3 regions of the Micromonospora sp. DT178 genome follow, and region 2 is predicted to be linked to each of the others. Evidence: riboswitches for the same ligand, from Rfam matches in the RefSeq annotation. Region 2 holds a riboswitch; each other region holds the start of a gene.
What was found. Region 2 has a riboswitch for S-adenosylmethionine ahead of ACLQ22_RS16945 (ABC transporter substrate-binding protein). Riboswitches for the same ligand answer to the same signal wherever they lie in the genome.

Region 1 (7,421 bases), on a different contig from region 2:
GGTGGAGGTTCGGTGGGCCCTGTCGAGCTGCCCCGTCGGTGCGACCGGCCGGAGCGGGTCACCCCTGCGGTTCCTGTCGAGCTGAATCGCCTACGACATCAACCGGCCCGGAACACCCGGGCGAGGTGGCGGCGGGTGCGGCGCTCCTGTCCGGACATCGTCCGGACGCTCTCGGTGAGGGAGTGGTGCCGGTGGGTGAGAATCGGGTATGGCCACTCCTCCCGCCGTGCCGCCACCTGAGCCGCCGGCCGAGCCGTCGTCCGTGTCCCCGCCCGTGCCGCAGGTCGAGCCGCCGTCCGTGTCCTCGCCCGTGCCGCCGGCTGAGCCGTCGTCGGTGTCTTCGCCCGTGCCGCCGGCCGAGTCGTCGTCCGTGTCTCCGCCCGTGCCGCCGGGTGGGCCGGCGTCGGTGTCTCCGCCCGTACCGTCACCGGCGCAGCCGGCCGGGCCGTCGCCCGGGGCGAAGGCCTGGGCCGTGCTGGCGGATGAGCGCCTGCCCGGGTTTCGCGGGCTTCCGCCGAAGCAGCGTGCGGTGTACGCGACCGTCGCCGCCGTCGTCGTCGTGCTCGGCGTGCTGTTCGCCTACCACGCCAACCTCCTCCTGGACCGGTCGACGGCCACCGATCGGGCCCGCTCGGACAGGCAGGCTCAGCAGGCGGTCGACCGGGAGCAGTCCGCGTTCGTGCCCACCGTCACTCCCCTCGACTACGACCAGTTCCTGCCCGAGGCATTCGCCGTGCTGCTCGACCGGCCGCTGACCGAGGGCGAGCAGGCCACCCTGACCGCCCTGAACGGCGACGCGTCGCGGGTGTGGGAGTTCATGAAGCCGCTCGGCGGCCGGATCGTCGAGGACGCGTCCTATGTGGCGCCCTTCGAGGACGGCAACGAGAACCGCGGCAATGCCCAGACGTTCGACCTGAACCTCAACAGCGACCGCGCGGCCGGACTCACGATCAACAACATGACCGCCGTCAAGGACTCGTGCCGCGCACCCACCGCGCAGACCGTCGTCGTCATCCCCCCGGCGGGTGCCGAGTCCCGGCAGGGCCTGCTGTGGGACCTGACCGGCGGGCCGACGGACAAACCGCACGGCCCGTACGTCCTCGACGAGGGCGAGCCGCAGGAGGGCCAGCTCTACTTCCGTCGCAACGTCGTCGAGCTGGGCAACGGTCAGTCGAACATGGCGTTCCGCATCCAGCCGGAGGTGTCCACCCACACCTGCGAGTGGCACATCGTCGCCTCGTACACCGACACGACCGGTTCCCACGAGCAGCGCATCCCGAGCGGCACCGGCACGTTCACCACCGAGGCGATCCCGTCGCAGCCCGTGCAGTACTTCGAGCGCGTGCCGACCTCGGGGTGGGGCTGCCTCGGCGAGGTGAGTCAGCAGAACTGCCCGGCCACCAGGAGCGTGCGGCTGCCGAGGCCACCAGTCCACCGGCCGGTCCCGGACTGAGGCGACAAGTTCCCGGGGAGGTCAGCGGGAGCGGGACCTGCGCTTGCGGGTGGGGGAGTCGGCGTCGGGGACCGTGTCCCCCGCGCCCGGGGCGTCGGCGGTGCCCCCGTCGCCGGACGCCCCGGTCACCCGGGCGTCGGTGTGGCTCAGCTCGGCCAGCGTCGTGCCCCTGAGCTGGTAGACGGCGGTGCGCCGGATGCTCAGCTCCGCCATCGGGCCGTCCGCCGGCCGGGTCAGGTAGACCACCGTCGCCCTGCCGTCGCGCACGCTGACGCTCTCCACCGGCGTACGGTCGCCGAGGTCGACCTGGGCCTGGTAGTCCGGTTCGCCGTCAACGTTGAGCCAGGCGGCGAGGGTGAAGAAGCGGCCGGTGCCGCCGCCGTCGAGCATGACCACGCCGATCGCGTCGCCCGCGCCGTCGCCGTCGAGATCGCCGACGGCGCACGGCCTCTGCAACTCCACCGTCGTGCCGTTCCGGTCGGCCCACCGGCCGTCCGTGAGGCGGATCGGGGCGGCGTACTCCCGGTAGCGGACCTTCCTGCTGCCGACCCGGGTGTCGCGCAGTTCGAGGCAGGTGAGCCGGTCGCCGGTGCGGCGAGGGCTCGGGGTCGCCCGGGTGGTCGCCGGGGTGGTGTCGACGTCGTCCCGCTTGGCGGCGGTGCCGGCGGGCCGGTCGGCGGACCGGTTCCGCTTCTTGCGGTTGCCGGTGGAGCAGGCGGTGGTGAGCGCCAGCAGGCAGGCCATGGAGAGCGCCACCACCGGGACGAGCTTGCGACGCATCGCGCGTTCCTTTCCGTCGATGTGCCCGCACGGTAACGGGCCCGCGCCAGCGCCTCTGTGGACGGTGCGTCGGCTCACCGTGGGAGCGTTCCCAAGGAGGGGGATTCGATCGACATCGCCAAATGTCCGACGGCATCCTGGTGTCGTCCCGTCGTCCTGCCCGGAGGTGCCCTGATGCTCACTGACCGGATCGGTGGCCCGGCCCTGTCCCTGTTCCGCGCCGTCGTCGGCCTGCTCTTCCTCTGCCACGGCCTGGCCTCGCTGCTCGGGGTGCTCGGCGGCAGCCGTGGCACCGGCGAGGCGGTCCCACTCGGCGAGTGGCCGGGGTGGTGGGCCGCGCTGATCCAGGCGGTCTGCGGCGGGCTGGTGCTCGTCGGGCTGTTGACCCGGGCGGCGGCCCTGCTGGCGTCCGGCTCGATGGCCTACGCGTACTTCGTGGTGCACCAGCCCGACGCGCTGCTCCCGCTGCGCAACGGCGGTGAGCTGGCCGTCCTGTTCTGCTGGTCGTTCCTGCTGATCGCCGTGTTCGGTCCCGGCGCGTGGGCGGTCGACACCGCGCTGCGCGCCCGACGCCCCGCCGACTCCCGCTCGGTGACCGCCTGAATCCGTACCGTCGAGGAAGGTCCGCCGCCCGCCCGACGGCGGCTGCGGGATCGCTCACAGCGTGGGATCTCCCGTCGATCCGGGCGGCGTCGGTGCTTAGACTCGATGGCACAACTGCATACCTCATCCAGAGGGGCTGAGGGATACGGCCCGACGACGCCCCGGCAACCACCCCGCGCGCTCACCGCAGAGCGACCGGCGGGGCAGGTGCCAATTCCGTCCCCGCCGCAGGGTGCGATGCGGGGAAAGATGAGAGGACCCTCGACATGACGTCGACGTTCGCCCCCTCCGGCATCGACACCGCCGCCAGCCCCGCCCGCGCCCTGGTCTGCCGCGCCTGTTCGGCCCGCTACCCGCTCGCCGCCCAGCACGCCTGCTACGAGTGTTTCGGCCCGCTGGAGGTCGACTACGACGCCGCCGCGCTGGCGACGGTCACGCGGGAGCAGATCGAGGCGGGCCCGCAGAACATCTGGCGGTACGCGGCGCTGCTGCCCGCCGGCCAGGACCCGGCCACCCGCGTCACCCTCGACCCGGGCTTCACCCCACTGGTGGCCGCCCCGAACCTCGCCGCCGAGCTGGGCATCACCGCCCCGCTCTGGGTCAAGGACGACAGCGCCAACCCGACCCACTCGTTCAAGGACCGGGTGGTCTCGGTGGCGCTGACCGCCGCCCGTGCGCTCGGCTTCAGCCGCTACGCCTGCGCCTCCACCGGCAACCTGGCCAACTCGGTCGCCGCGCACGCCGCCCGGGCCGGCGCGCCCTCGGTGGTCTTCATCCCCGGCGACCTCGAGCAGGGCAAGGTCATCACCACCGCCGTCTACGGCGGCGAACTGGTCGCCATCGACGGCTCGTACGACGACGTGAACCGCCTCTGCGGCGAGCTGGTGGAGACGGACGAGTTCGAGGACACCGCCTTCGTCAACGTCAACGTGCGCCCGTACTACGCCGAGGGCTCGAAGACGCTCGGCTACGAGGTCGCCGAGCAGCTCGGCTGGCGGATCCCCGCCCAGGTGGTGATCCCGATGGCCTCCGGCGAGCTGCTCACCAAGATCGACAAGGCGTTCGCCGAGTTGGTGGAGATCGGCCTGGTCGAGGCGCCGGCCGGCGGCTGGAAGGTGTTCGGCGCGCAGTCGGCCGGCTGCAACCCCATCGCCACCGCCCTGCACGCCGACACCGACACCATCACGCCCGTCAAGCCGACCGGCATCGCCAAGTCCCTCAACATCGGCGACCCGGCCGCCGGCGTCTACGCGCTGGAGGCGGTGCGCCGCACCGGGGGCTGGATGGAGTACGTCGACGACGACGAGATCCGCGCCGGCATCCGGCTGCTGGCCCGGACCACCGGCGTCTTCGCCGAGACCGCCGGCGGGGTGACCGTGGCCGTACTGCGCAAGCTGGTCGAGTCCGGCCGCCTCGACCCGACCGCGGAGACTGTCGTCTTCAACACCGGCGAGGGCCTCAAGACCCTCGACGCGGTGGCCGGCGAGGTCGGCCCCACCCACCGCATCAAGCCCTCCCTGCGCGCCGCCCGCGACGCCGGCCTCCTCGGCTGACCCTCTCCCACCCCCACCCCCACCCCACCCCCACCCCCCACCCCACCTCCACCCTGGCCGCGCGCCCTTCTCCGCGTCGATCATGAGGTTGGCGGCGAAGTCGATCGCGAACAGTGCCGCCAACCTCATGATCGACGCTCGGGACCCCGGGGTCCGAGGGTGGGGGTGGGGGATTCGGGGGGTAACTGGGTTTTCGCTGTGAGTGCGGAAAACGCGCCGACAAGGACTTGACGGCAGGAACCGGACGGCGCAAGATGCTCCGTGCGGGAGGGCGTTTCGCCGGAGACTTTCAGTTCTTGCGACCCAACGCCGGAGGCGTTGTGCGAGCGTCCCTCCCGACCAACTTCCGATCGGGCCAGCGGTTAATTCGCTGGCCCGATCGTCGTCGTGTGGCGCATCCTCGGCCGATGAGCATCGCGATCGCGCCGCTCGACGCCGCCGACCAGGCCGCGATCGACGAGGCGTACCGGATCGGCGCGGAGGCCAACGACGTCGACCTGCCGGACTTCCCGCCCCTCTGCCGGCGGCGCTTCGAGGCGGCGATCCGGCACCCGATGCCGGGCAACGAGCCGCTCTGGGCGCTGGCCCGGCTCGACGGCGTGCCGGCCGGCTACCTCGCGCTGGACCTTCCGCAGCTCGACAACATCGAGAACGCCACGGCCGAGGTGGTCGTGCACCCGGAGTGCCGGCGTCGCGGCGTCGGCCGGGCGCTGCACGACCACGGCGTACGCCTGCTGCGGGAGCGGGGCCGCAAGCGGGTGCTGGCGATGGCGGTCTCCGCGCTGCCCGGCGGCCCGGCCCGCTCCGGGGCCGCCGCCGCCTTCGCCGCGTCGACCGGCGCCCGGCCCGCGCTGGCGGAGGTCCGCCGCCGGCTCGACACCACCCGGCTTGACCAGGACGGCCTGGACGCCGCCCTGGCCGAGGCCCGGGGCCGGGCCGCCGGCTACCGCCTCCTGCGCTGGCAGGGGAACACCCCCGAGGAGTACGCCGCCGACATCGCCTACCTCGACGGCCGGCTGATGGCCGACGCGCCCCTGGGTGACGTGGAGTGGGAGCCGGAGCGGATCGACGTCGAACGGGTCCGTGGCATCGAGCGGGCGCTGGAGGCGCGGGGGCGGCGGCGCTACCACACGGCGGCGCGCCACGAGGCGTCCGGCCGGGTGGTCGCCTGGACCCTGCTCGACGTGGGGCCGTCGGCCGACTGGCACGCGTTCCAGCAGATCACCATCGTCGACCCGGAGCACCGCGGCCACCGGCTCGGCCTGCTCACCAAGGGCGAGAACCTGCGCCACCTGCTGGCCCACGAGCCGGCGGTACGCGCGATCGACACCTTCAACGCGGCCGAGAACGCCCACATGGTGCGGATCAACGAGCAGCTCGGGTTCCGCCCCGTCGACGGTTGGACCGACTGGCAGCTCACGATCTGAGTTGTGACACGGCCCTACTGATCCTGGTGCTTTCTGTTGCATGATGGCGGGCATGACGGAGACCCCGCACCCCCTGTACGACAGGCACGCCGACACCCTGACCCGGGCGCTGACCGCCATCACGGAGCGCGGGTACTGGTCCGCCTACCCCGAGTCGCCCAGCCCCCGGGTCTACGGGGAGACCGCCGCTGCCGACGGCAAGGCCGCCTTCGAGGCGTACCTCGGCGGTGACTTCCCCCTCGACCAGCCGGGCGCGGCCGACCGGGTCGCCACCGAGACCAGCCCGTTCGGCGTCGAGCTGAACGTCCGCTACCCGCACGCCGGCGCCGACGAGCTGGTCGCCGCCGCCTCCGCCGCCCTGCCCGGCTGGCGCGACGCCGGCCCGCAGGCCCGGGCGGGGGTCTGCCTGGAGATCCTCGACCGGCTGCACAAGCACATCTTCGAGCTGGCGAACGCGGTGCAGTTCACCAGCGGCCAGGCCTTCGTGATGGCCTTCCAGGCCGGCGGCGCGCACGCGCTGGACCGCGCGCTGGAGGCGGTCGCCTACGCGTACGCGGAGATGACCCGGCACCCGGGGACGGCGGGCTGGGAGAAGGCGGCCGGCAAGGGCGACCCGCTGCGGATGACCAAGACCTTCCACGTGGTGCCCCGTGGCGTGGCGCTGGTGATCGGCTGCAACACCTTCCCGACCTGGAACTCGTACCCGGGGCTGTTCGCCTCGCTGGTCACCGGCAACCCGGTGGTCGTCAAGCCGCACCCGCGCGCCGTGCTGCCGCTGGCGATCACGGTGAAGTACGCCCGCGAGGTGCTCGCCGAGGCCGGCTTCGACCCGAACCTGGTGCTGCTCGCCCCCGAGGCCCCCGGGGAGAAGCTCGCCTCCACGCTGGCCCTGCACCCGGCCGTGAAGATCATCGACTTCACCGGTTCCACCGAGTACGGCGACTGGCTGGAGGCCAACGCCCGGCAGGCGGCGGTTTACACCGAGAAGGCCGGGCTGAACACGGTGGTGATCGACTCCACCGACGACTTCGCCGGGATGTGCCGCAACCTCGGCTTCACCCTGAGCCTCTACAGCGGCCAGATGTGCACCACGTCGCAGAACATCCTGATCCCCGGCGACGGCATCGAGACCGACCAGGGGCACAAGAGCTTCGACGAGGTGGCGGGCGGGATCGCCGCGGCGGTTGCCAAGATCATCGCCGACCCGGCGCGCGGGGTGGAGATGACCGGCGCGATCGTCAACGACGGGGTGCTGGAGCGCCTCGACGAGGTCACCAAGGTCGGCGAGGCGGTGCTGGAGTCGCGTACGGTCGAGCATCCCGCCTTCCCCGGCGCGGTGGTCCGCACCCCGACGGTGGTCAGGCTGGCGGCCGACGACACCGCGACCTACTCGAAGGAGTGGTTCGGGCCGATCTCGTTCGCGATCGCCACGGACTCCACCGCGCACAGCCTGGAGATCCTGCGCGCCACGGTCGGCGAGAAGGGCGCGCTCACCGCGGCGGTCTACTCCACCGACGAGGCGGTCCTCGACGCGGCCGAGGCCGCGGCGATCGAGGTCGGGGTGCACCTGTCCTGCAACCTGACCGGCGGGGTCTTCGTGAACCA
Region 2 (7,421 bases):
CGCAGATCAGGAGCCTGGCGGGGGTGAGGTGGCCGCGTTTCGCCGGCCCGCCGGGGCGGTGCGCCCCCACGGGCCGGCGGCGGTGGTCAGTGGCGGAACGACCGGCGTACGACGCCGCCGACGAGCGCGCACCAGGTGTCGACGTCCAGCTTGCCGTGGGCCGGCAGGCCGTGGCTGCGCTGGACGTCCTTGACGGCCGTCTTGGTCGGGTGGTCGTACTCGCCGGTGACGGTGACCCCCGGGTGGCCCCGGAAGTTCAGCAGGAACTGCACGGCGGTGACCGGGAGGCCGGTGGCGTCCTTGCCCAGCTCCGGCACCAGGGTCTCCCAGGTGGGCGCGGTGAGGGTGGCGTCGACGTCGACCGGGATGCCGTTGCGGTACTGCCAGTCCTGCACCGCGGCGACGGTGGCGGCGTCGAAGACGCTGTTGACCGGCACGGTGTAGCCGCGGTGGGCCAGCAGGTACTGCACCACCCGGACGGAGGGGGAGCCGACGAAGCGCCACAGGTCCGGCCAGCGGCGGGCCGGCACGTCGGCGAGGTCGGTGCCGAGCTCCTCGAAGACCCGGCGGCGCAGGGCGGGGAACTGCCCGTAGAAGGCGGCCCCGGGACACAGCGTGGTGCGGAAGTCCCAGTGGCCGAAGATGTCGTGGGCGTGCAGCCCGTACCGCCGGCAGATGGTCGCGCAGAGCGTGACCAGCGAGTCCAGCAGGGCCTCCGGCGGCGTCTCGGTGACGTACGTGCCCTCGTTCTCGATGCCGATGGCCCGGCCGTTCTCGCCCGGGCAGTGCGCCGAGATCATCTGCCGGTCGCCGGCCCGCAGCCGCTCCAGGCTGCCCCGGCGTCCCTCCATGACGTACCCGCCGCGGCTGATGGTGAAGTGCTGGCCGGTGTCGGACCAGCCGTTGCCGTCCATGTGCAGGTTCTGGCAGTCGCGGGCCAGCTTGACCGCCTGCGCCTCGGAGTAGTCGGTGACGTTCGGGAACGCCATGTGGTGCACGATGATCTTGTTGGTGGGGATGGCGCTGACCGCCAGCGGGTCCGCCGGTGGGCGCGCGCCCCACTCGTCGCAGCTGTAGATCCAGTCCAGATCGGTGCCGGGGTCCGCGTGCGCGGCGGACGGGAGGGCGAGTTGGCTGCCGACGACCGCGACCGTGGCGGCGCCGAGGCCGGCCCGCAGCAGGGTTCGACGGTCCACTGCGGAATTCTCGACGTGCATGGCATCTCCTCTGCGGCCGGAGGTGGGGGCGGGGCGGCCCCATGAAAAGGAACTCCAGGCATCGCGTGTGCAGTGGAGGATATTGCCAAGACTCGGCGGTACGCCAGCCTTCCGCGCCTGGCAGGATGGCGGGATGCGGCAGGGAGCGGTCGGTCACGTCCGGCTGGTGGAGCGCGAGGGGCGCCGCCTGGTCGAGAAGCGGATGACGCAACCCTCCCGCCACGACACGGAGGTGCTCGCCCTGCGGGCGCTCGCCGACACGGGCATGCCGGTTCCCGAGCTCGTCGAGGTCGGGCCGGGCTCGATCCTCATGACGCTCATGCCGGGTGAACGACTGGACAGCGAGAACGCCGACGTGCGACTCGACGGGCTCCGTGCCTCGGCGACACTGCTCCGTCGGCTCCACGGGCTGCCGCCACCTGACGGGCTGCCGGCCGCGCCGGACGATGCGCTGATCGTCCGCCGCTACCGCGACGCCGGCGGCCCCCCGCTTCCGCTCGCCGTTCCACCGGCCGGTCGCCCGGTGTTCTGTCACGGCGACTGGACCGACGGAAACCTCCTCGCCACGAACGGCGACATCACGGCGGTCATCGACTGGGAGGCGGCCCACCTCGGCGACCCGCTGAGAGAACTGTCGCGTGCGGCCTGGGGCGCCGCGCGGAAGGACCCGCGGTCGTTCGACGTCCTCGTCGAGGGCTACGGAGCCGACCCGGCCATGGTCCGGGCCTGGTTGCCGATCCACGCCGCCGAACTCTGGCTGTGGTTCGCCGAGGCCGGGCCGCCCGAGTACCTCGAACAGCTCACCGCGGAACTGCGGAGCCTGCCCACGCCTTGAGGACGAGACCTACGGCGGGTCGGTCCACCGACGTGACCGGCTCGGCGCTAGAGCACCTGGGAGAGGAAGCGGCGCAGCCGGGGGTGCTCGGCCCGCTCGAAGATCGCGGCCGGCTCGCCGGCCTCCAGCACCACCCCGCGATCCATGAACGCCACGGTGTCGGAGACCTCGCGGGCGAAACCCATCTCGTGGGTGACCACCACCATCGTCATGCCGCCGGCGGACAGCTCGGCCATCAGTCCGAGCACGCCCTTGACCAGCTCCGGGTCCAGGGCGGAGGTCGCCTCGTCGAAGAGCATCACCTGCGGGCGCAACGCCAGCGCGCGGGCGATCGCGACCCGCTGCTGCTGCCCGCCGGACAGGTGCGCCGGGCGGGCGTCGGCCTTGGCCGCGAGCCCCACCAGCTCCAGGTGCTCGCGGGCGACGGCCACCGCCTCGTCCTCACCGAGCCTGCGGATCCGGCGCAGCGCGAGGGTGACGTTGCGCAGCACGCTCATGTGCGGGAAGAGGTTGAACTGCTGGAAGACCATGCCGATGCGCTGCCGCAGGGCGTCCGGGTCGTCGCCGAGCACACTGCGTCCGTCGAGCAACACGTCGCCGCGGTCCGGCTCGATGAGCCGGTTGATCGTGCGCAGCAGGGTGGACTTGCCCGACCCGGACGGGCCGATCACGCAGGCCGTCGCCCCGCGTGCCACGTCCAGGTCCACCCCGCGCAGCACCCGGTGCGACCCGAAGGCCAGGTGCACGTCGCGGACGCTCAGGCTCACCGAGGTCGTGGTGTCGATGCTCATCGCTGGTTCCCTCCCGCCGCACCCGGCAGCGCCAGGTCGAGGTCGTCGTCGGCGTCACCCGGCGCGGTGGCCTGCCGGCCGTGCCGCAGCCGCCGGTCGATCCAGTTGACGGCGTGCGTCAGCGGAACCGTCAGGGTCAGGTAGAACAGCCCGGCGAGCAGCAGCGCGGACTGGTTGCCGGTGTTCGCCGCGTAGTCCTGCCCGATCCGGAACAGCTCCCGCTGGCTGGCCAGCAGGCCGAGGAAGTAGACCAGGCTGGAGTCCTTGATGAGCGCGATCAGCTGGTTCACCCAGGCCGGCAGCACCCGCCGGATCCCCTGCGGGACGATCACCAGGCGCATCGCCTCGCCCCAGGACAGGCCCAGCGCCCGGGCCCCCTCCAGCTGCGCGGCCTCCACCGACTGGATGCCGGAGCGGAAGATCTCGCCGATGTAGGCCGCCGCGATCAGCGACAGCGCCAGGATGCCCAGGGGATACGGGTTGGGCCCCCACACCTGCATGCCCAGCGGCGCCAGGCCGACCCCGATGAGCAGGATCGTCGCCGCGGCCGGCAGGCCGCGGAACACGTCGGTGTAGACCCGCGCCGGCCACCGCAACCATCGGGTACGCGAGATGCCCGCGACGGCCAGCGCCATGCCGAGCACCGAGCCGAGCAGGGCGGCGGAGATCGCCAGGATCAGCGTGTTGGGCAGCCCGACCGTCAGCATCTCGGGCAGCGCCTCGCGCATGGAGTCCGCGTCGAAGAAGGTCTCCCACAGGGTGCTCAACGGATCCATCGTCGCTCCCACCGCCCCGCTCGCTCGTCGTCCGTACGTCTCAGGAGGTGGCCGACGCCGACGGCACCGGCACCGTGCCGCTGCCCGGCGTGAAGTCGGCCGGGATCGGGCGGCCCGGGTAGTACTGGGCCTGCAGGCGGCTCCACGTGCCGTCCGCGATCACCTCGTCGAGGCCCTTGTCCAGCGCCTCGCGCAGCTTGTCGTTGCCCTTGGCGAACGCGTACGCCGTGGGGGCCGGGCTGAGCAGCTTGGCCGCCACGGTGATCTTGCCGCCGCTGTCGGCGGCCGACTTGTCGCCGATCTCGGCCGGGGCGATCCAGGCGTCGGCCGTGCCGGCCTTGAGCTGGTTGATCGCGCCGTTGTAGTCGGGCACCCGGACCGGGTCGAGCCCCTCGCCGGTGGCGTAGTCGTCCTGGACGGTGCCCTGCACGACCACGACCCGCTTGCCGGCGAGCTGGTCGAATCCGGTGATCGACGAGCCGGCCGGCACGTCGAGTCCGAAGTGGCCGAAGTCGTAGCCGTTGCCGAAGTCGACGGTCTTCTTCCGCGCCTCGGTGATCGTGATCGAGGAGCTGCCGACGTCGAACTTGCGGTTGTTGACCTGGGAGAGCAGGGCGGAGAAGTCCGTGCCGACGAACTCCACCTTCAGGCCGACCTTCGCGGCGACCGCGGTGAGCAGGTCGTTGTCGAAGCCGGTGAACCTGCCGTCCTTGAGGTAGACGTTCGGCGGGGCGTCGGTGAGCGTGCCGGCGCGCAGCACGCCCGGCTGGAGCAGGCCATACGGGTTGTCGGCCGCGCCGGCCGCGTCGTCGCCGCAGGCGGTCAGGGCGGTGGCGGCGAGGACGGCGGCCACGCCGAGGGCGGCGGCCCGGGTGAGGGAGGAAAGGATTCGCACAGGTGTCTCCGAACGAGATGTTCCGGCGGCGGGCACGGGCGTGCGTCGCCGGCGGTGCGCCCGGTGGGCGTACCGCTGGGATGGGTCCTGGAAAGAAGGGTGGCGCGGCTAGCGCGCGTCGCCGGGGCGACAGGAGGTGGCGCAGACCCGCATCATGTCGATGTGGCGGCGCCGGGTCAGTGCCGGCGACGTCGGGGCCACGGCGGGGACCGCCGGTGGGGCGCAGATGCGGAAGGACATGGCTCTCCTCGGTCGGTGCCGACCTGGGAACCAGGCCGCGCTTGCACCGGAGCCGCTCCGGTGCCTGGTCCTCACCCGGGGCACCCCTGCGCGGACGAGGGTTGCCGGCCAGCGAGCCGGGGCTTGACGCTGGCGCTCATGACCTGCCGACGAGGCTAGCAGCCCGCCCCGGTGGGCCGTCCAGCCGTTATGACCACCCTCACGCGCCCTCCGGCCGGTCCCCGCTCACTCCTCGATCGCCCCGCCGACCTGTCGCAGGTGCTGCCGGAAGGTGTGGGCGGGGTCGGCGGCGCGGCGGGCCAGGTAGTCGGCGAAGGAGGTCTGCTCCCGCAGCGTCTCCCCGGCGCGGATCCGCCGCGCCTGGACCCGCTCGACGGTCCCGATGCGCTCCGCCGCCGCGAACAGCTCGGGGGCGCGCCCGGCGGGCAGGAACAAGACCCCGTCGTCGTCGGCGACGACGAGGTCGTCGGCGGTCACCAGGTGCGGCCCGACCCGGGCGCTGGTGAGCGTCTCCGGCTCCCGCGGGTCGAGGCGGGCCGGGCCCGCCGGGAGGCTGCCGTAGCTGAAGACGGGCAGGCCGATCTCCACCAGCTCCGGCGTGTCCCGGTGCAGGCCCCAGACGACGAGGCCGGCGATCCCGGCCGCGACGCCCTCCAGCACCGCCAGGTCACCGACGCACGCCTCGTCGCTCCGGCCACCGTTGTCGATGACGAGGACGTCACCGGGGGCGGCGTTGCCGTACGCCTCCAGGAACACGTCCACGCTGCCGTGGTGGCGCACCGGCAGCGCCCGGCCCACGAGGCGGTGACCGGGGACGACCGCCCGGATCCCGGCCGGCGCCGCGCGCGGGGGCACGCCGAGGCGTACGCAGGCGTCGGCGATCAGCGGCGTGGACAGGTCGGCGAAGCGCTCCCGCATGACGTCCTCCCGGCGGTGCCCAGGTCGTGGGCCGTCATCGTAGGGAGGCCGGTCGGCACGGTGGCCAGGGCCAATCCGGCGCGGCTGGCCCCCATCGGTGGCGGCGTTCGGGTCTAGACTGTCCATCGTGATCCCGTCGCACGCCGTCGCCGCCGCGCACGGTCTCTGGATCACCCCGGACCTTCCGCTGTACGGCGACGGCCACGACCGCTCCGACTACGTTCCCTGACCGGCCCGGCACTGCGCCGACCCCGGTCCATCTCCGCCACGCCTTGGGAGCGTCCAGTCATGCCCGGACCCGATCACCGTCAACTCGTACCGCCCGCCGATCAGGCGCCCACCGACCCCACCGACACCTCCGCCCTCGCCGTGCTGCGGGCGCCGCAGACCGCCCGGGTCCTGGCGGCCAGCCTGCTCGGCCGGATTCCGCTGGGCGCCGCCCCGCTGGCCCTGCTCGTCTTCGCCCGGGAGACGATGACGCTGACCGTGGCGGGCCTGCTGGTCGGCGCGTTCACCGCCGGCACCGCCGTGGGCCAGCCGATGCTCGCCCGGCTGGCGCAGCGCTGGCGGCAGCCGCCGGTGCTGTGGCTGTCCGTGACGGCGTCGACGATCGGCTTCGCGCTCACCGCCGCACACGTCAACCTGCCGGTGACCGTGTTCGCCGCCGCCCTGGCCGGGGCGGGCGCGCCGCCCTTCGAGTCGTGCCTGCGGGTGCTCTGGCGCGACCTGCTCCCCGCGCACCGGGTGCAGACCGCGTACACCCTGGACATCGCCGTGCAGGAGACGATCTTCATCCTCGGCCCGGTGGTCACGCTCGCCGGCGTGGGCCTGGCCGGCCCGAGCGGCGGTCTGGCCGCCGCCGCGCTCTTCCAGGCCGCCGGCACGGCGTGGTTCGCCACGACCGACGCGGTCCGCCGCTGGCGCGGCGAGCCGGCGGTACGCCACTGGGCCGGGCCGCTGCGCGCCAACCGGCTCCGGCTGGTTCTGGGGGCACTGCTGCTGGTCGGCGCGGCGGTGGGCAGCGTGACCGTCGCCGCGACCGGGTACGCCGAGTCCGCCGGGGCCCGCTCCTGGGCGGGCTGGCTGCTCGCCGCGCAGGCCACCGGGGCGCTGGTCGGCGGCCTGCTCTACGTACGCTTCGGCGGCCTGCGCCGGTACGCCACCCTGCCGCGCGCGGTCGGGGTCTTCGCCGTCGGCTACCTGCCGTTGCTGCTCACCCCGGCCCCGGCCGTGATGCTGGTGCTGATGGCCGTCAGCGGACTCGCGCTTCCGGCACTGCTGACCATCGCCTTCCTCGCGATCGACGACGTGGCGCCCACCGGCACGGTGGCCGAGGCGTTCGCCTGGGCGGCGACGGCGTTCTCGGTCGGCAGCGCGGGCGGCGCGGCGGTGGCCGGCGCCGTGCTGGACGCGACGGGGGAGGTCACCGTCGGCTTCCTCGTCGCCCCGCTGAGCGCCGTCGCGGCGTGCGGGATCGCGCTGGTGGCCGCCCGCAGGATCGACGGCGGCGGGTCGGCGGGCTGATCCGACGGGCCGGCCGGCCACCGGCGGTGCCGGGACTACTTCCCGCCGCAGCGGGAAAGGGGCGGCCGGGGAGCCGTTCGGATCGGGGGTGCTGTGGAAGCGGTCGTGGTCGGCGTGGTGATCGTGGCCGCGCTCCTGGCGCTCGTCGGCGCGCTGAGCGTCCGGCTGGTGCAGCAGTACCAGCGCGGAGTCGTCTTCCGCTTCGGCCGGGTGCTGACGCCGGTC
Region 3 (7,421 bases), on a different contig from region 2:
CGACGACCCGGACCCGGTGCGCAAGCAGCAGGCCAAGGCCGTGCTCGACGAGCTCTCCGCCACCGCGCAGCGGCTGCTGGAGGAGGCCGACCACGACGTCGCCTGGGTGGAGAAGAACGACAACACCGGTCGCCGGGCGCTGGTGGTCGCGCCGCTCTCGGTCGCCGGCACGCTCGCCACCCACCTGTACGAGGAGCGCACGGTGGTCGCCACCTCGGCGACGCTGACGCTGGGCGGCCGGTTCGACACGGTGGCCCGGGCGCTGGGCCTGGAGGCGCCCCCGGCCGACCCGCCGTCGCCGGCCGCCGCCGCCCTGGCCGCCCGTTCCGCCGGGCGCACCGGCGGCACCGGGCCGGCGGAGGGCAGCGGCGCGACCGGGGGCGGCGCCCCGACCGGCCCGGCGGGGGCACCGGCGACCTCGGGGCCGGGGTGGCGCTCCCTCGACGTCGGCTCGCCGTTCGACTACCCCCGGCAGGGCATCCTGTACGTCGCCGCGCACCTGCCCCGGCCCAGCGTCTCCGGGCTGCCCGACGCGGCCGGCGAGGAGCTGCTCGCGCTGGTCACCGCGCTCGGCGGGCGTACGCTCGGCCTCTTCTCCTCCCGGCGGGCCGCGCAGCAGGCGGCGGAGCTGCTGCGCGCGCGGACCGACCTGCCGGTCCTGCTCCAGGGCGAGGAGGCGCTGCCGCTGCTGGTACGCCGGTTCCGGGAGGAGAAGTCCAGCTGCCTGTTCGGGGTGATGTCGCTCTGGCAGGGGGTCGACGTGCCGGGCGACTCCTGCCAGCTGGTGGTCATCGACCGGCTGCCCTTCCCCCGGCCGGACGAGCCGCTGGCGGCGGCGCGGGCGGCGGCGGTGGACGCCGGCGGCGGGTCGGGTTTCGCGGCGGTCAGCGTGCCGATCGCCGCGATCAGGCTGGCCCAGGGGGTGGGGCGGCTGATCCGGTCGACGGGCGACAAGGGCGTGGTGGCGGTGCTCGACTCGCGCCTGGAGACCGCACGGGGCTACGGGCCGTTCCTGCGCCGGTCGCTGCCGCCGTTCTGGTACACCACCCGGCCCGAGGTCGCCCGCGGCGCCCTCGAACGCCTCGCCAAGCCCTGACCCCGCGCGCCGGTCCCGGCACCGCCTGCCGGGGCCACGCGACGCCGAGAGGGTGACCCCCGGCTCGGGAGGCCACCCTCTCGGTGCGGCTGCGCGGATCGTGGCCGCGTTGTCGGGTGGGTCAGGGCGCCTGGGAGGCGACGACGACGGCGTCGGGCGGGGTGTCCGGGACGGTGCGGGCGGCGAGCCGGCGCACGGCCGTGTTGAGCACGGCGATCAGCGGCACCGAGACCAGCGCGCCGGTGATCCCGGCGAGGACCACGCCGGCCGCGATGCCGATGATGACCGCGAGCGGGTGGATGGCCACCGCCCGGCCCATGATCAGCGGCTGGAGGAGGTGCCCCTCCACCTGCTGCACCCCGATCACCGCGCCGAGGATGATCAGCGCGGTCACCGGGCCGCTGTCGACCAGCGCGACCAGGACCGCGACGACGCCCGACAGGGTCGCCCCGACGATCGGGATGAACGCCCCGAGGAAGACCAGCGCGGCGAGCGGGAAGGCGAACGGGATGTCGAAGATGACCAGGAAGACGCCGATGCCGACCGCGTCGATGAAGGCGACCAGCACGGTCGCCCGGACGTAGGCGACCAGGGTCGCCCAGGACGCCCGCCCGGCGTCGTCGACCTTCCAGCGGGCGGCCACCGGCAGCAGCCGGACCAGGAAGCGCCAGATCTTGTTGCCGTCCCGCAGGAAGAAGAAGGTGGCGAAGAGCACCAGCAGCGTGCCGGTCAGCACCTCAGCCAGCGTGGCGGCCGTGGAGAGGGCGCCGCTGGTGAACTTCTCGGTGTTGTTGTTGATCCACTTCTGGCCCTCCTCGATGTAGTTGTCGAGTTGTCCGTCGGAGAGGTGCAGCGGGCCGGTCTTCAGCCAGTCCTGGATCTGCCGGACGCCCTCCGAGGACTTCTTGCTCAGCTCCGGCACGCCCTGGATGAACTCGTTCACCACCAGGGTCAGCGTGCCGATCACCCCGGCCAGGCCGCCCACCAGGACCACGGCCGTCGCCATGGACCGGGGGAACCGGGCCCGCAGCAGCCAGCCGACCGCCGGCGCGAGCAGCGCCGAGAGCAGCAGCGCGACGGCCAGCGGGATGACCACGATCCGGACCGTGCCGACGATCTTCAGCAGCGCCCAGGCCACGACGCCGATCACGATCAGCCGCCAGGACCAGGCGGCGGCGATCCGCAACGCGTGCGGCACGTCCGCGTCGTCGCGGCTGGAGGTGGAGTTGTGCATCGCCCCGGGCGGCGGGGCGCCGACCACGGTCGCGGACGGCGCCGCCGCCGGTCCGGGGGACGTCGGCGAGGCCACGCCGGCCGGTTCGGGGCCGTCGACCGGGTCCGTACGGCGCGTCCGCACCGACTCCCGGCCCGACTCGTACGCGCGACGGAGCCGTCCGCGTATCTGCTCGAAGCGGCTCAAGCGCACCTCCTGGCAAGAGACCGGCCCGCCCACGCCGGTGGGCGGACAGGATACGTCCGACGACGCCACCGTAGGGCAGGTCCGCCACACATTGCCCCCGGCCCCCGGCGCGTAACCGCCCACGGCCGGCCGACCGGGACACGGTAGCGTCTCCGGCGTGACCGCCGACCAGAATCTCGACTCCAAGCTGCCGATCCGCCTGCTGCACGACCGTGTGCTGGTGCGGATGGAGGGGAGCGAGGGTGAGCGACGCTCGACCGCCGGCATCGTGATTCCGGCGACCGCCGCCGTGGGCAAGCGCCTGGCCTGGGCCACCGCCGTGGGCGTGGGGCCGAACGTACGCGCCATCGTCTCGGGCGACCGGGTCCTCTTCGACCCCGACGACCGCTCCGAGGTCGAGTTGCACGGCCGCGGGTACGTGCTGCTGCGCGAACGCGACGTGCACGCCGTGGCCGCCGAGCGGGTGGAGAACGACTCCACCGGCCTCTACCTCTGAGCCCACCCCCGCCCCACCCGCCCGGATGAGGGCGCCGGTGCCGTTTGCGTCGCTCCCCGCCGGGAAGCCAGCCGCATCACCGGCCCTGGGGAGGGACGCGATGCCGGTACTCGTGAAGAAGATTCTGCTCTGGGGGAGCGTCGCGTTCCTGATCTACTTCATGGCCTTCCGGCCGGAGGGCGCGGCGGAGATGTTCAAGGCGATCGGGGCAGGGCTGATGGCGATGGCGCAGGGCCTCGGTGACTTCCTCACCAGCCTGATGACCTGACGACCGGGGCCGACCTCACAGGGCGGCCCCGGTCCCGGGGTCAGGGCGTGGCCGGCGGCTGGGTCAGGGGCGACCGGGGGGCCACGGCGCCGGCGGCTGCTGGCCGTGCCAGCCGGGCGGGCCGAAGTTGGCCGGGTGCGCCGGGGGCGGCGGCGGGACGAGCACCACCGGGATCGGCACGACGGGCTCGTCCGGCGCCTCGACCGTCCGCTGCGTGCCGTCCGGGAACCGCAGGTGGTAGCGGTGCCCGTCCCAGATCCCCGCCGGCGCCTGCGGGTCCCGGCCCACGAAGAACGACCGGTACGCGCCGATCGCCTCCAGCAGCTCCCGTTCCTCCCGCGCGGTCCGCTCCCGGTCCACCGGGCGGCGGTCCAGGCCGCGCAGCGCGCCGTCGCGCAGCAGCGCCAGCCGGGTCGCCGCGAACTGGTAGCCGCGCATCGCCTTCAACCCGCCGTCGCCGGCCACCCGCTTGGCCCACACCCGGGCCGCGTGCCGCCGTCCCAGGCTGCTCAGCGCCGCCACCTCCGGCGGGGTGAGCCAGCCCGCCCGGACGTAGTCGGGCAGGGTCCGCTCGGTGAGCCGCCCCTCCCAGGCCCGTAGCCACACGGCGAGCCCGACCATGCCGAAGAAGACCGGCACCATCACGCCGATGAACCCGTACAACATGATCAGCGTCTCGCCGGTGGCCTGGGTGAGCGTCGGCAGCAGGTTCCAGAGCCCGTGCAGCATCATCGCCAGCAGCAGGCCGGCGAGCGGCGCGAGCACCCGCACCCACCGGCTGGCGGCGCGCGCGGCGATACCCAGCCCCACCCCGGTCATGGAGGTGAACAGCGGGTGGGCGAAGCCGAAGAGCAGGATCCGGACGATGAAGATGGCGATGACCTGCTGGGTGCCGGTCGCCGGCCCGTACCGCTCCACGCCGGTGGCGTAGCCGTAGCCGCCCAGGTAGAGGATGTTCTCCACCATGGCGAACCCGATCGCGGAGAGCCCGCAGTAGACCAGGGCGTCGGTGATCCCGGAGAACTCCCGCCGGCGGAAGATCAGCAGCAGGATCGGCCCGAGGGCCTTGGTCAGCTCCTCGATGAACGGCGCGACCAGCACCGCGGTCAGCGCGGTCGGCAGCCCCCAGTCCTCGAACAGCCCGGCGGAGAACTCGTTGACGGTCAGCGAGGCCGCGGTGGAGACGAACGCGCCCCAGGCGAAGCAGAAGACCAGGTATTTCAGGGGCTCCGGCTCGTAGCGGTCGAGCCAGAGGAAACAGCCCACCAGCACCGGAACCGGGAGGATCGCGGCCACCACGCCGATCAGCAGCGCCTCGACGCCCAGGTTCTCGCCCAGCGTGAAGACCATGAACAGCGCGCACGCCGCGATGAACAGGACGGTGCCGGCCAGCACCAGGGCCCGGCGCCACCCCAGCCGACGCAGCGGCATCCGGGGCCCGGCCCCGCCGGGCGGCGGAACGGCGGGCGCGGTCGGCGACGGCGGCAGGGGTGCGCCGGGCGGGGTGTCGGCCATGCGGTCAGCGTAGCCATCCCCGGCCGCCTGGTCCGGCCGCATTCACCCGGCTATGCTGCCGGCAGGTCACGAGCGCCAGCGTCAAGCCCCGGCTTGCTGGCCGGCAACCCTCGTCGAGTTCGCGGTGGGGTGCCCCGGGTGATGACCGGGCCCGGCCCGATCCGCGCGCCGGGCAAGCGCGGACCCCGCCCGTGTGCGCCCACCCGGGGTCCCTGGACCCGGAGGTCGGCCATGACCGTCACCCTCGTACCCCCGCCCGCGCCGCAGCCGCCCGCCGTCGCCGCCCCGCTCGACGTGCTGGGCGTACCCGGCCAGGTGAACCTCGACTACGCGGCCACCGCGCCCTGCGCGCGGGCCGCGGCCGACGCGGTAGCCGAGCTGCTGCCCTGGTACGCCAGCGTGCACCGCGGCGCCGGGGCGCTGTCGCGGCGCTGCACCCTCGCCTACGAGCGCGCCCGGCAGACGGTCGGCGACTTCCTCGGCGCCCGAGCCGACGACCACGTGGTCTTCACCCGCAACACCACCGACGCGTTGAATTTGCTGGCCCGGGCGTTGCCCGCCGGCACGACGGTGGTCACCTTCGGCGGGGAGCACCACGCCAACCTGCTGCCCTGGCCGCGGGGCTCGGTCCGGCTGCCGGTGCCGGAGGAGCCCGCCGGGGCGGTCCGCGCGCTGGACGCCGCGCTCGGCGAGCTGCGCAGGCCGGACGCGAGGGGCCCTTCGGGGCCCGCCCGCCCCGGCGCCGGGCAAGGCCCGCCCGTGCTGGTCGCGGTGACCGCCGCGAGCAACGTGACCGGCGAACGCTGGCCGGTGGCCGAGCTGGCCCGGGTGGCCCGGCGGCACGGGGCCCGCATCGCGGTGGACGCCGCGCAGCTCGCCCCGCACGCGCCGGTGGACGTCGCCGCCCTCGACGTCGACTACCTCGCGCTCTCCGGCCACAAGCTGTACGCGCCGTTCGGCACGGGGGTGCTCGTCGGGCGGGCGGACTGGCTGGACGCCGCGCCGCCGTACCTGGCCGGCGGGGGCGCCACCAGCCACGTCGGGGCGGCCACCCACGACGTACGGTGGGCGACCGGCCCGGCCCGGCACGAGGCGGGCACGCCGAACCTGCTCGGCGCGGTCGCCCTGGCGGCGGTCTGCGCCGCGCTGGCCGACGCCGACCGGGCCGCCCTGCACGACGCCGAGCAGGCTCTGCTGACCCGGCTGCGCGCGGGCTTCGCGGCCCTGCCGCACGTGCTGGAGTTGCGCATGTTCGGGCCGGCCGCGCCCCGGGTGGGGATCGTGTCGTTCGTGGTGGCCGGCCGGGACTCGGCGGAGGTGGCGGCGGAACTGGCGGCGACGTACGGCATCGGGGTGCGCGACGGCCTCTTCTGCGCCCACCCGCTGGCCCGGCGGCTGCTCGGCGAGGCGGCCGCCCGCAGCGGTCGGCGGGACCTGCCGCCGACCGCCCTGCGCGCCAGCATCGGCCTGGGCAGCACGACCGGGCACGTGGACCGGCTGCTCGCCGCCCTCGCCGCGCTGGCCTGACCGGCCCACGCCCCGTTTCTCGTACCGGAGCCGGCGGGGCGGCCGGCTCCGGTACGGGCCCCGCGCGCAGCGGCGGGTACCGTCAGGCCTCCCCCACCGCCGGTGCCGGCGCGCGGTCGCGGGTGCGCTGGATCAGCACCACACACGCCAGCACGGCCACCGCCGCCGCGATCGAGGCGGGGGTGACGGCCTCGCCGAGCAGCAGCGCCGACCAGAGCAGGGTGAGCACCGGCTGGGCGAGCTGGATCTGGCCGACCTGCGCGATGCCGCCCCGGGCCAGGCCCGCGTACCAGGCGAAGAAGCCCAGGAACATGGAGACCACGGTGAGGTAGCCGAACGCCGACCAGGCGACGGGGTCGGCGCGCGGCGGAGCGGCCACGGCGGCGACGACCATGACGGGCACGGTGACGGGCAGCGAGAGCAGCAACGCCCAGCAGATCGTCCGGGCGCCGCCCAGCTCGCGGGCGAGCGCACCGCCCTCGGCGTAGCCCAGGCCGCAGAGCACGACCGCGGCGAGCAGGAACAGGTCGGGCGGGGCGAGGGCCCCGCGTACCGCGCCGCTGGCGCCGAGGAAGGTGAGCACCGCCAGCAGCCCGCCGGCGCTGGCGACCCAGAACAGCGGCGGCGGTCGCTCGCCGGCCCGCAGCACCGCGAACACGGCGGTCATGGCGGGCAGCACGGTGATGACGACCGCGCCGTGCGCGGAGGTCTGGGTGATGAGCGCCAGCGAGGTGAACAGGGGGAAACCGACGACGACGCCGAGGGCGACGACCGTCAGCCGCCGCCACTGACCGCGCGTGGGTGGCGGGGCGCCGGTGGAGCGCAGGTACGCCCAGGCCAGCAGCGCCGCGCCGACGGCCCGGCCGAAGGCGACGAACCACGGGTCGAGCTGCTGCACGGCGACGCGGGTCGCGGGCAGCGACATGCTGAAGGCGAGCACGCCCAGCGCGCCGAGGGCGAGACCGACCGTCCGGTCCGCCGTTACCGTGGTCCTGACAGTAGCGCTACTGTTGCCGTTCATGAATGACGGTAACGCAGCCGACCGCGTCGTCCAAGACCTGCGCGCGCTCGCGGCCGTCGCGGAGCCCGGCACCCGGCT

Region 1: it holds a riboswitch for S-adenosylmethionine, as region 2 does, so the genes downstream of both, thrC (threonine synthase) here and ACLQ22_RS16945 (ABC transporter substrate-binding protein) in region 2, are expected to answer to the same signal.
Region 3: it holds a riboswitch for S-adenosylmethionine, as region 2 does, so the genes downstream of both, ACLQ22_RS04290 (aminotransferase class V-fold PLP-dependent enzyme) here and ACLQ22_RS16945 (ABC transporter substrate-binding protein) in region 2, are expected to answer to the same signal.

The regions. Positions count from the first base shown of each region.
Region 1 is NZ_JBNCKV010000002.1:92,880-100,300, forward strand. Features, by position in the region: gene ACLQ22_RS04175 (hypothetical protein) at 530-1,453, shown strand; gene ACLQ22_RS04180 (hypothetical protein) at 1,475-2,233, opposite strand; gene ACLQ22_RS04185 (DoxX family protein) at 2,408-2,836, shown strand; SAM riboswitch class I at 2,957-3,092, shown strand; gene thrC (threonine synthase) at 3,103-4,389, shown strand; gene ACLQ22_RS04195 (GNAT family N-acetyltransferase) at 4,797-5,816, shown strand; gene paaN (phenylacetic acid degradation protein PaaN) at 5,869-7,421, shown strand, end outside.
Region 2 is NZ_JBNCKV010000008.1:96,639-104,059, reverse strand. Features, by position in the region: gene ACLQ22_RS16965 (peptidoglycan recognition protein family protein) at 87-1,196, opposite strand; gene ACLQ22_RS16960 (phosphotransferase family protein) at 1,351-2,052, shown strand; gene ACLQ22_RS16955 (amino acid ABC transporter ATP-binding protein) at 2,100-2,837, opposite strand; gene ACLQ22_RS16950 (amino acid ABC transporter permease) at 2,840-3,619, opposite strand; gene ACLQ22_RS16945 (ABC transporter substrate-binding protein) at 3,660-4,514, opposite strand; SAM riboswitch class IV at 4,787-4,898, opposite strand; gene ACLQ22_RS16940 (RraA family protein) at 4,980-5,672, opposite strand; gene ACLQ22_RS16935 (MFS transporter) at 5,961-7,196, shown strand; gene ACLQ22_RS16930 (SPFH domain-containing protein) at 7,290-7,421, shown strand, end outside.
Region 3 is NZ_JBNCKV010000002.1:117,747-125,167, reverse strand. Features, by position in the region: partial or broken gene ACLQ22_RS04320 (ATP-dependent DNA helicase) at 1-277, shown strand, start outside; partial or broken gene ACLQ22_RS04315 (ATP-dependent DNA helicase) at 398-1,096, shown strand; gene ACLQ22_RS04310 (AI-2E family transporter) at 1,218-2,585, opposite strand; gene ACLQ22_RS04305 (GroES family chaperonin) at 2,674-3,012, shown strand; gene ACLQ22_RS04300 (hypothetical protein) at 3,113-3,280, shown strand; gene ACLQ22_RS04295 (PrsW family intramembrane metalloprotease) at 3,344-4,837, opposite strand; SAM riboswitch class IV at 4,860-4,980, shown strand; gene ACLQ22_RS04290 (aminotransferase class V-fold PLP-dependent enzyme) at 5,027-6,322, shown strand; gene ACLQ22_RS04285 (DMT family transporter) at 6,405-7,343, opposite strand; gene ACLQ22_RS04280 (PLP-dependent aminotransferase family protein) at 7,342-7,421, shown strand, end outside.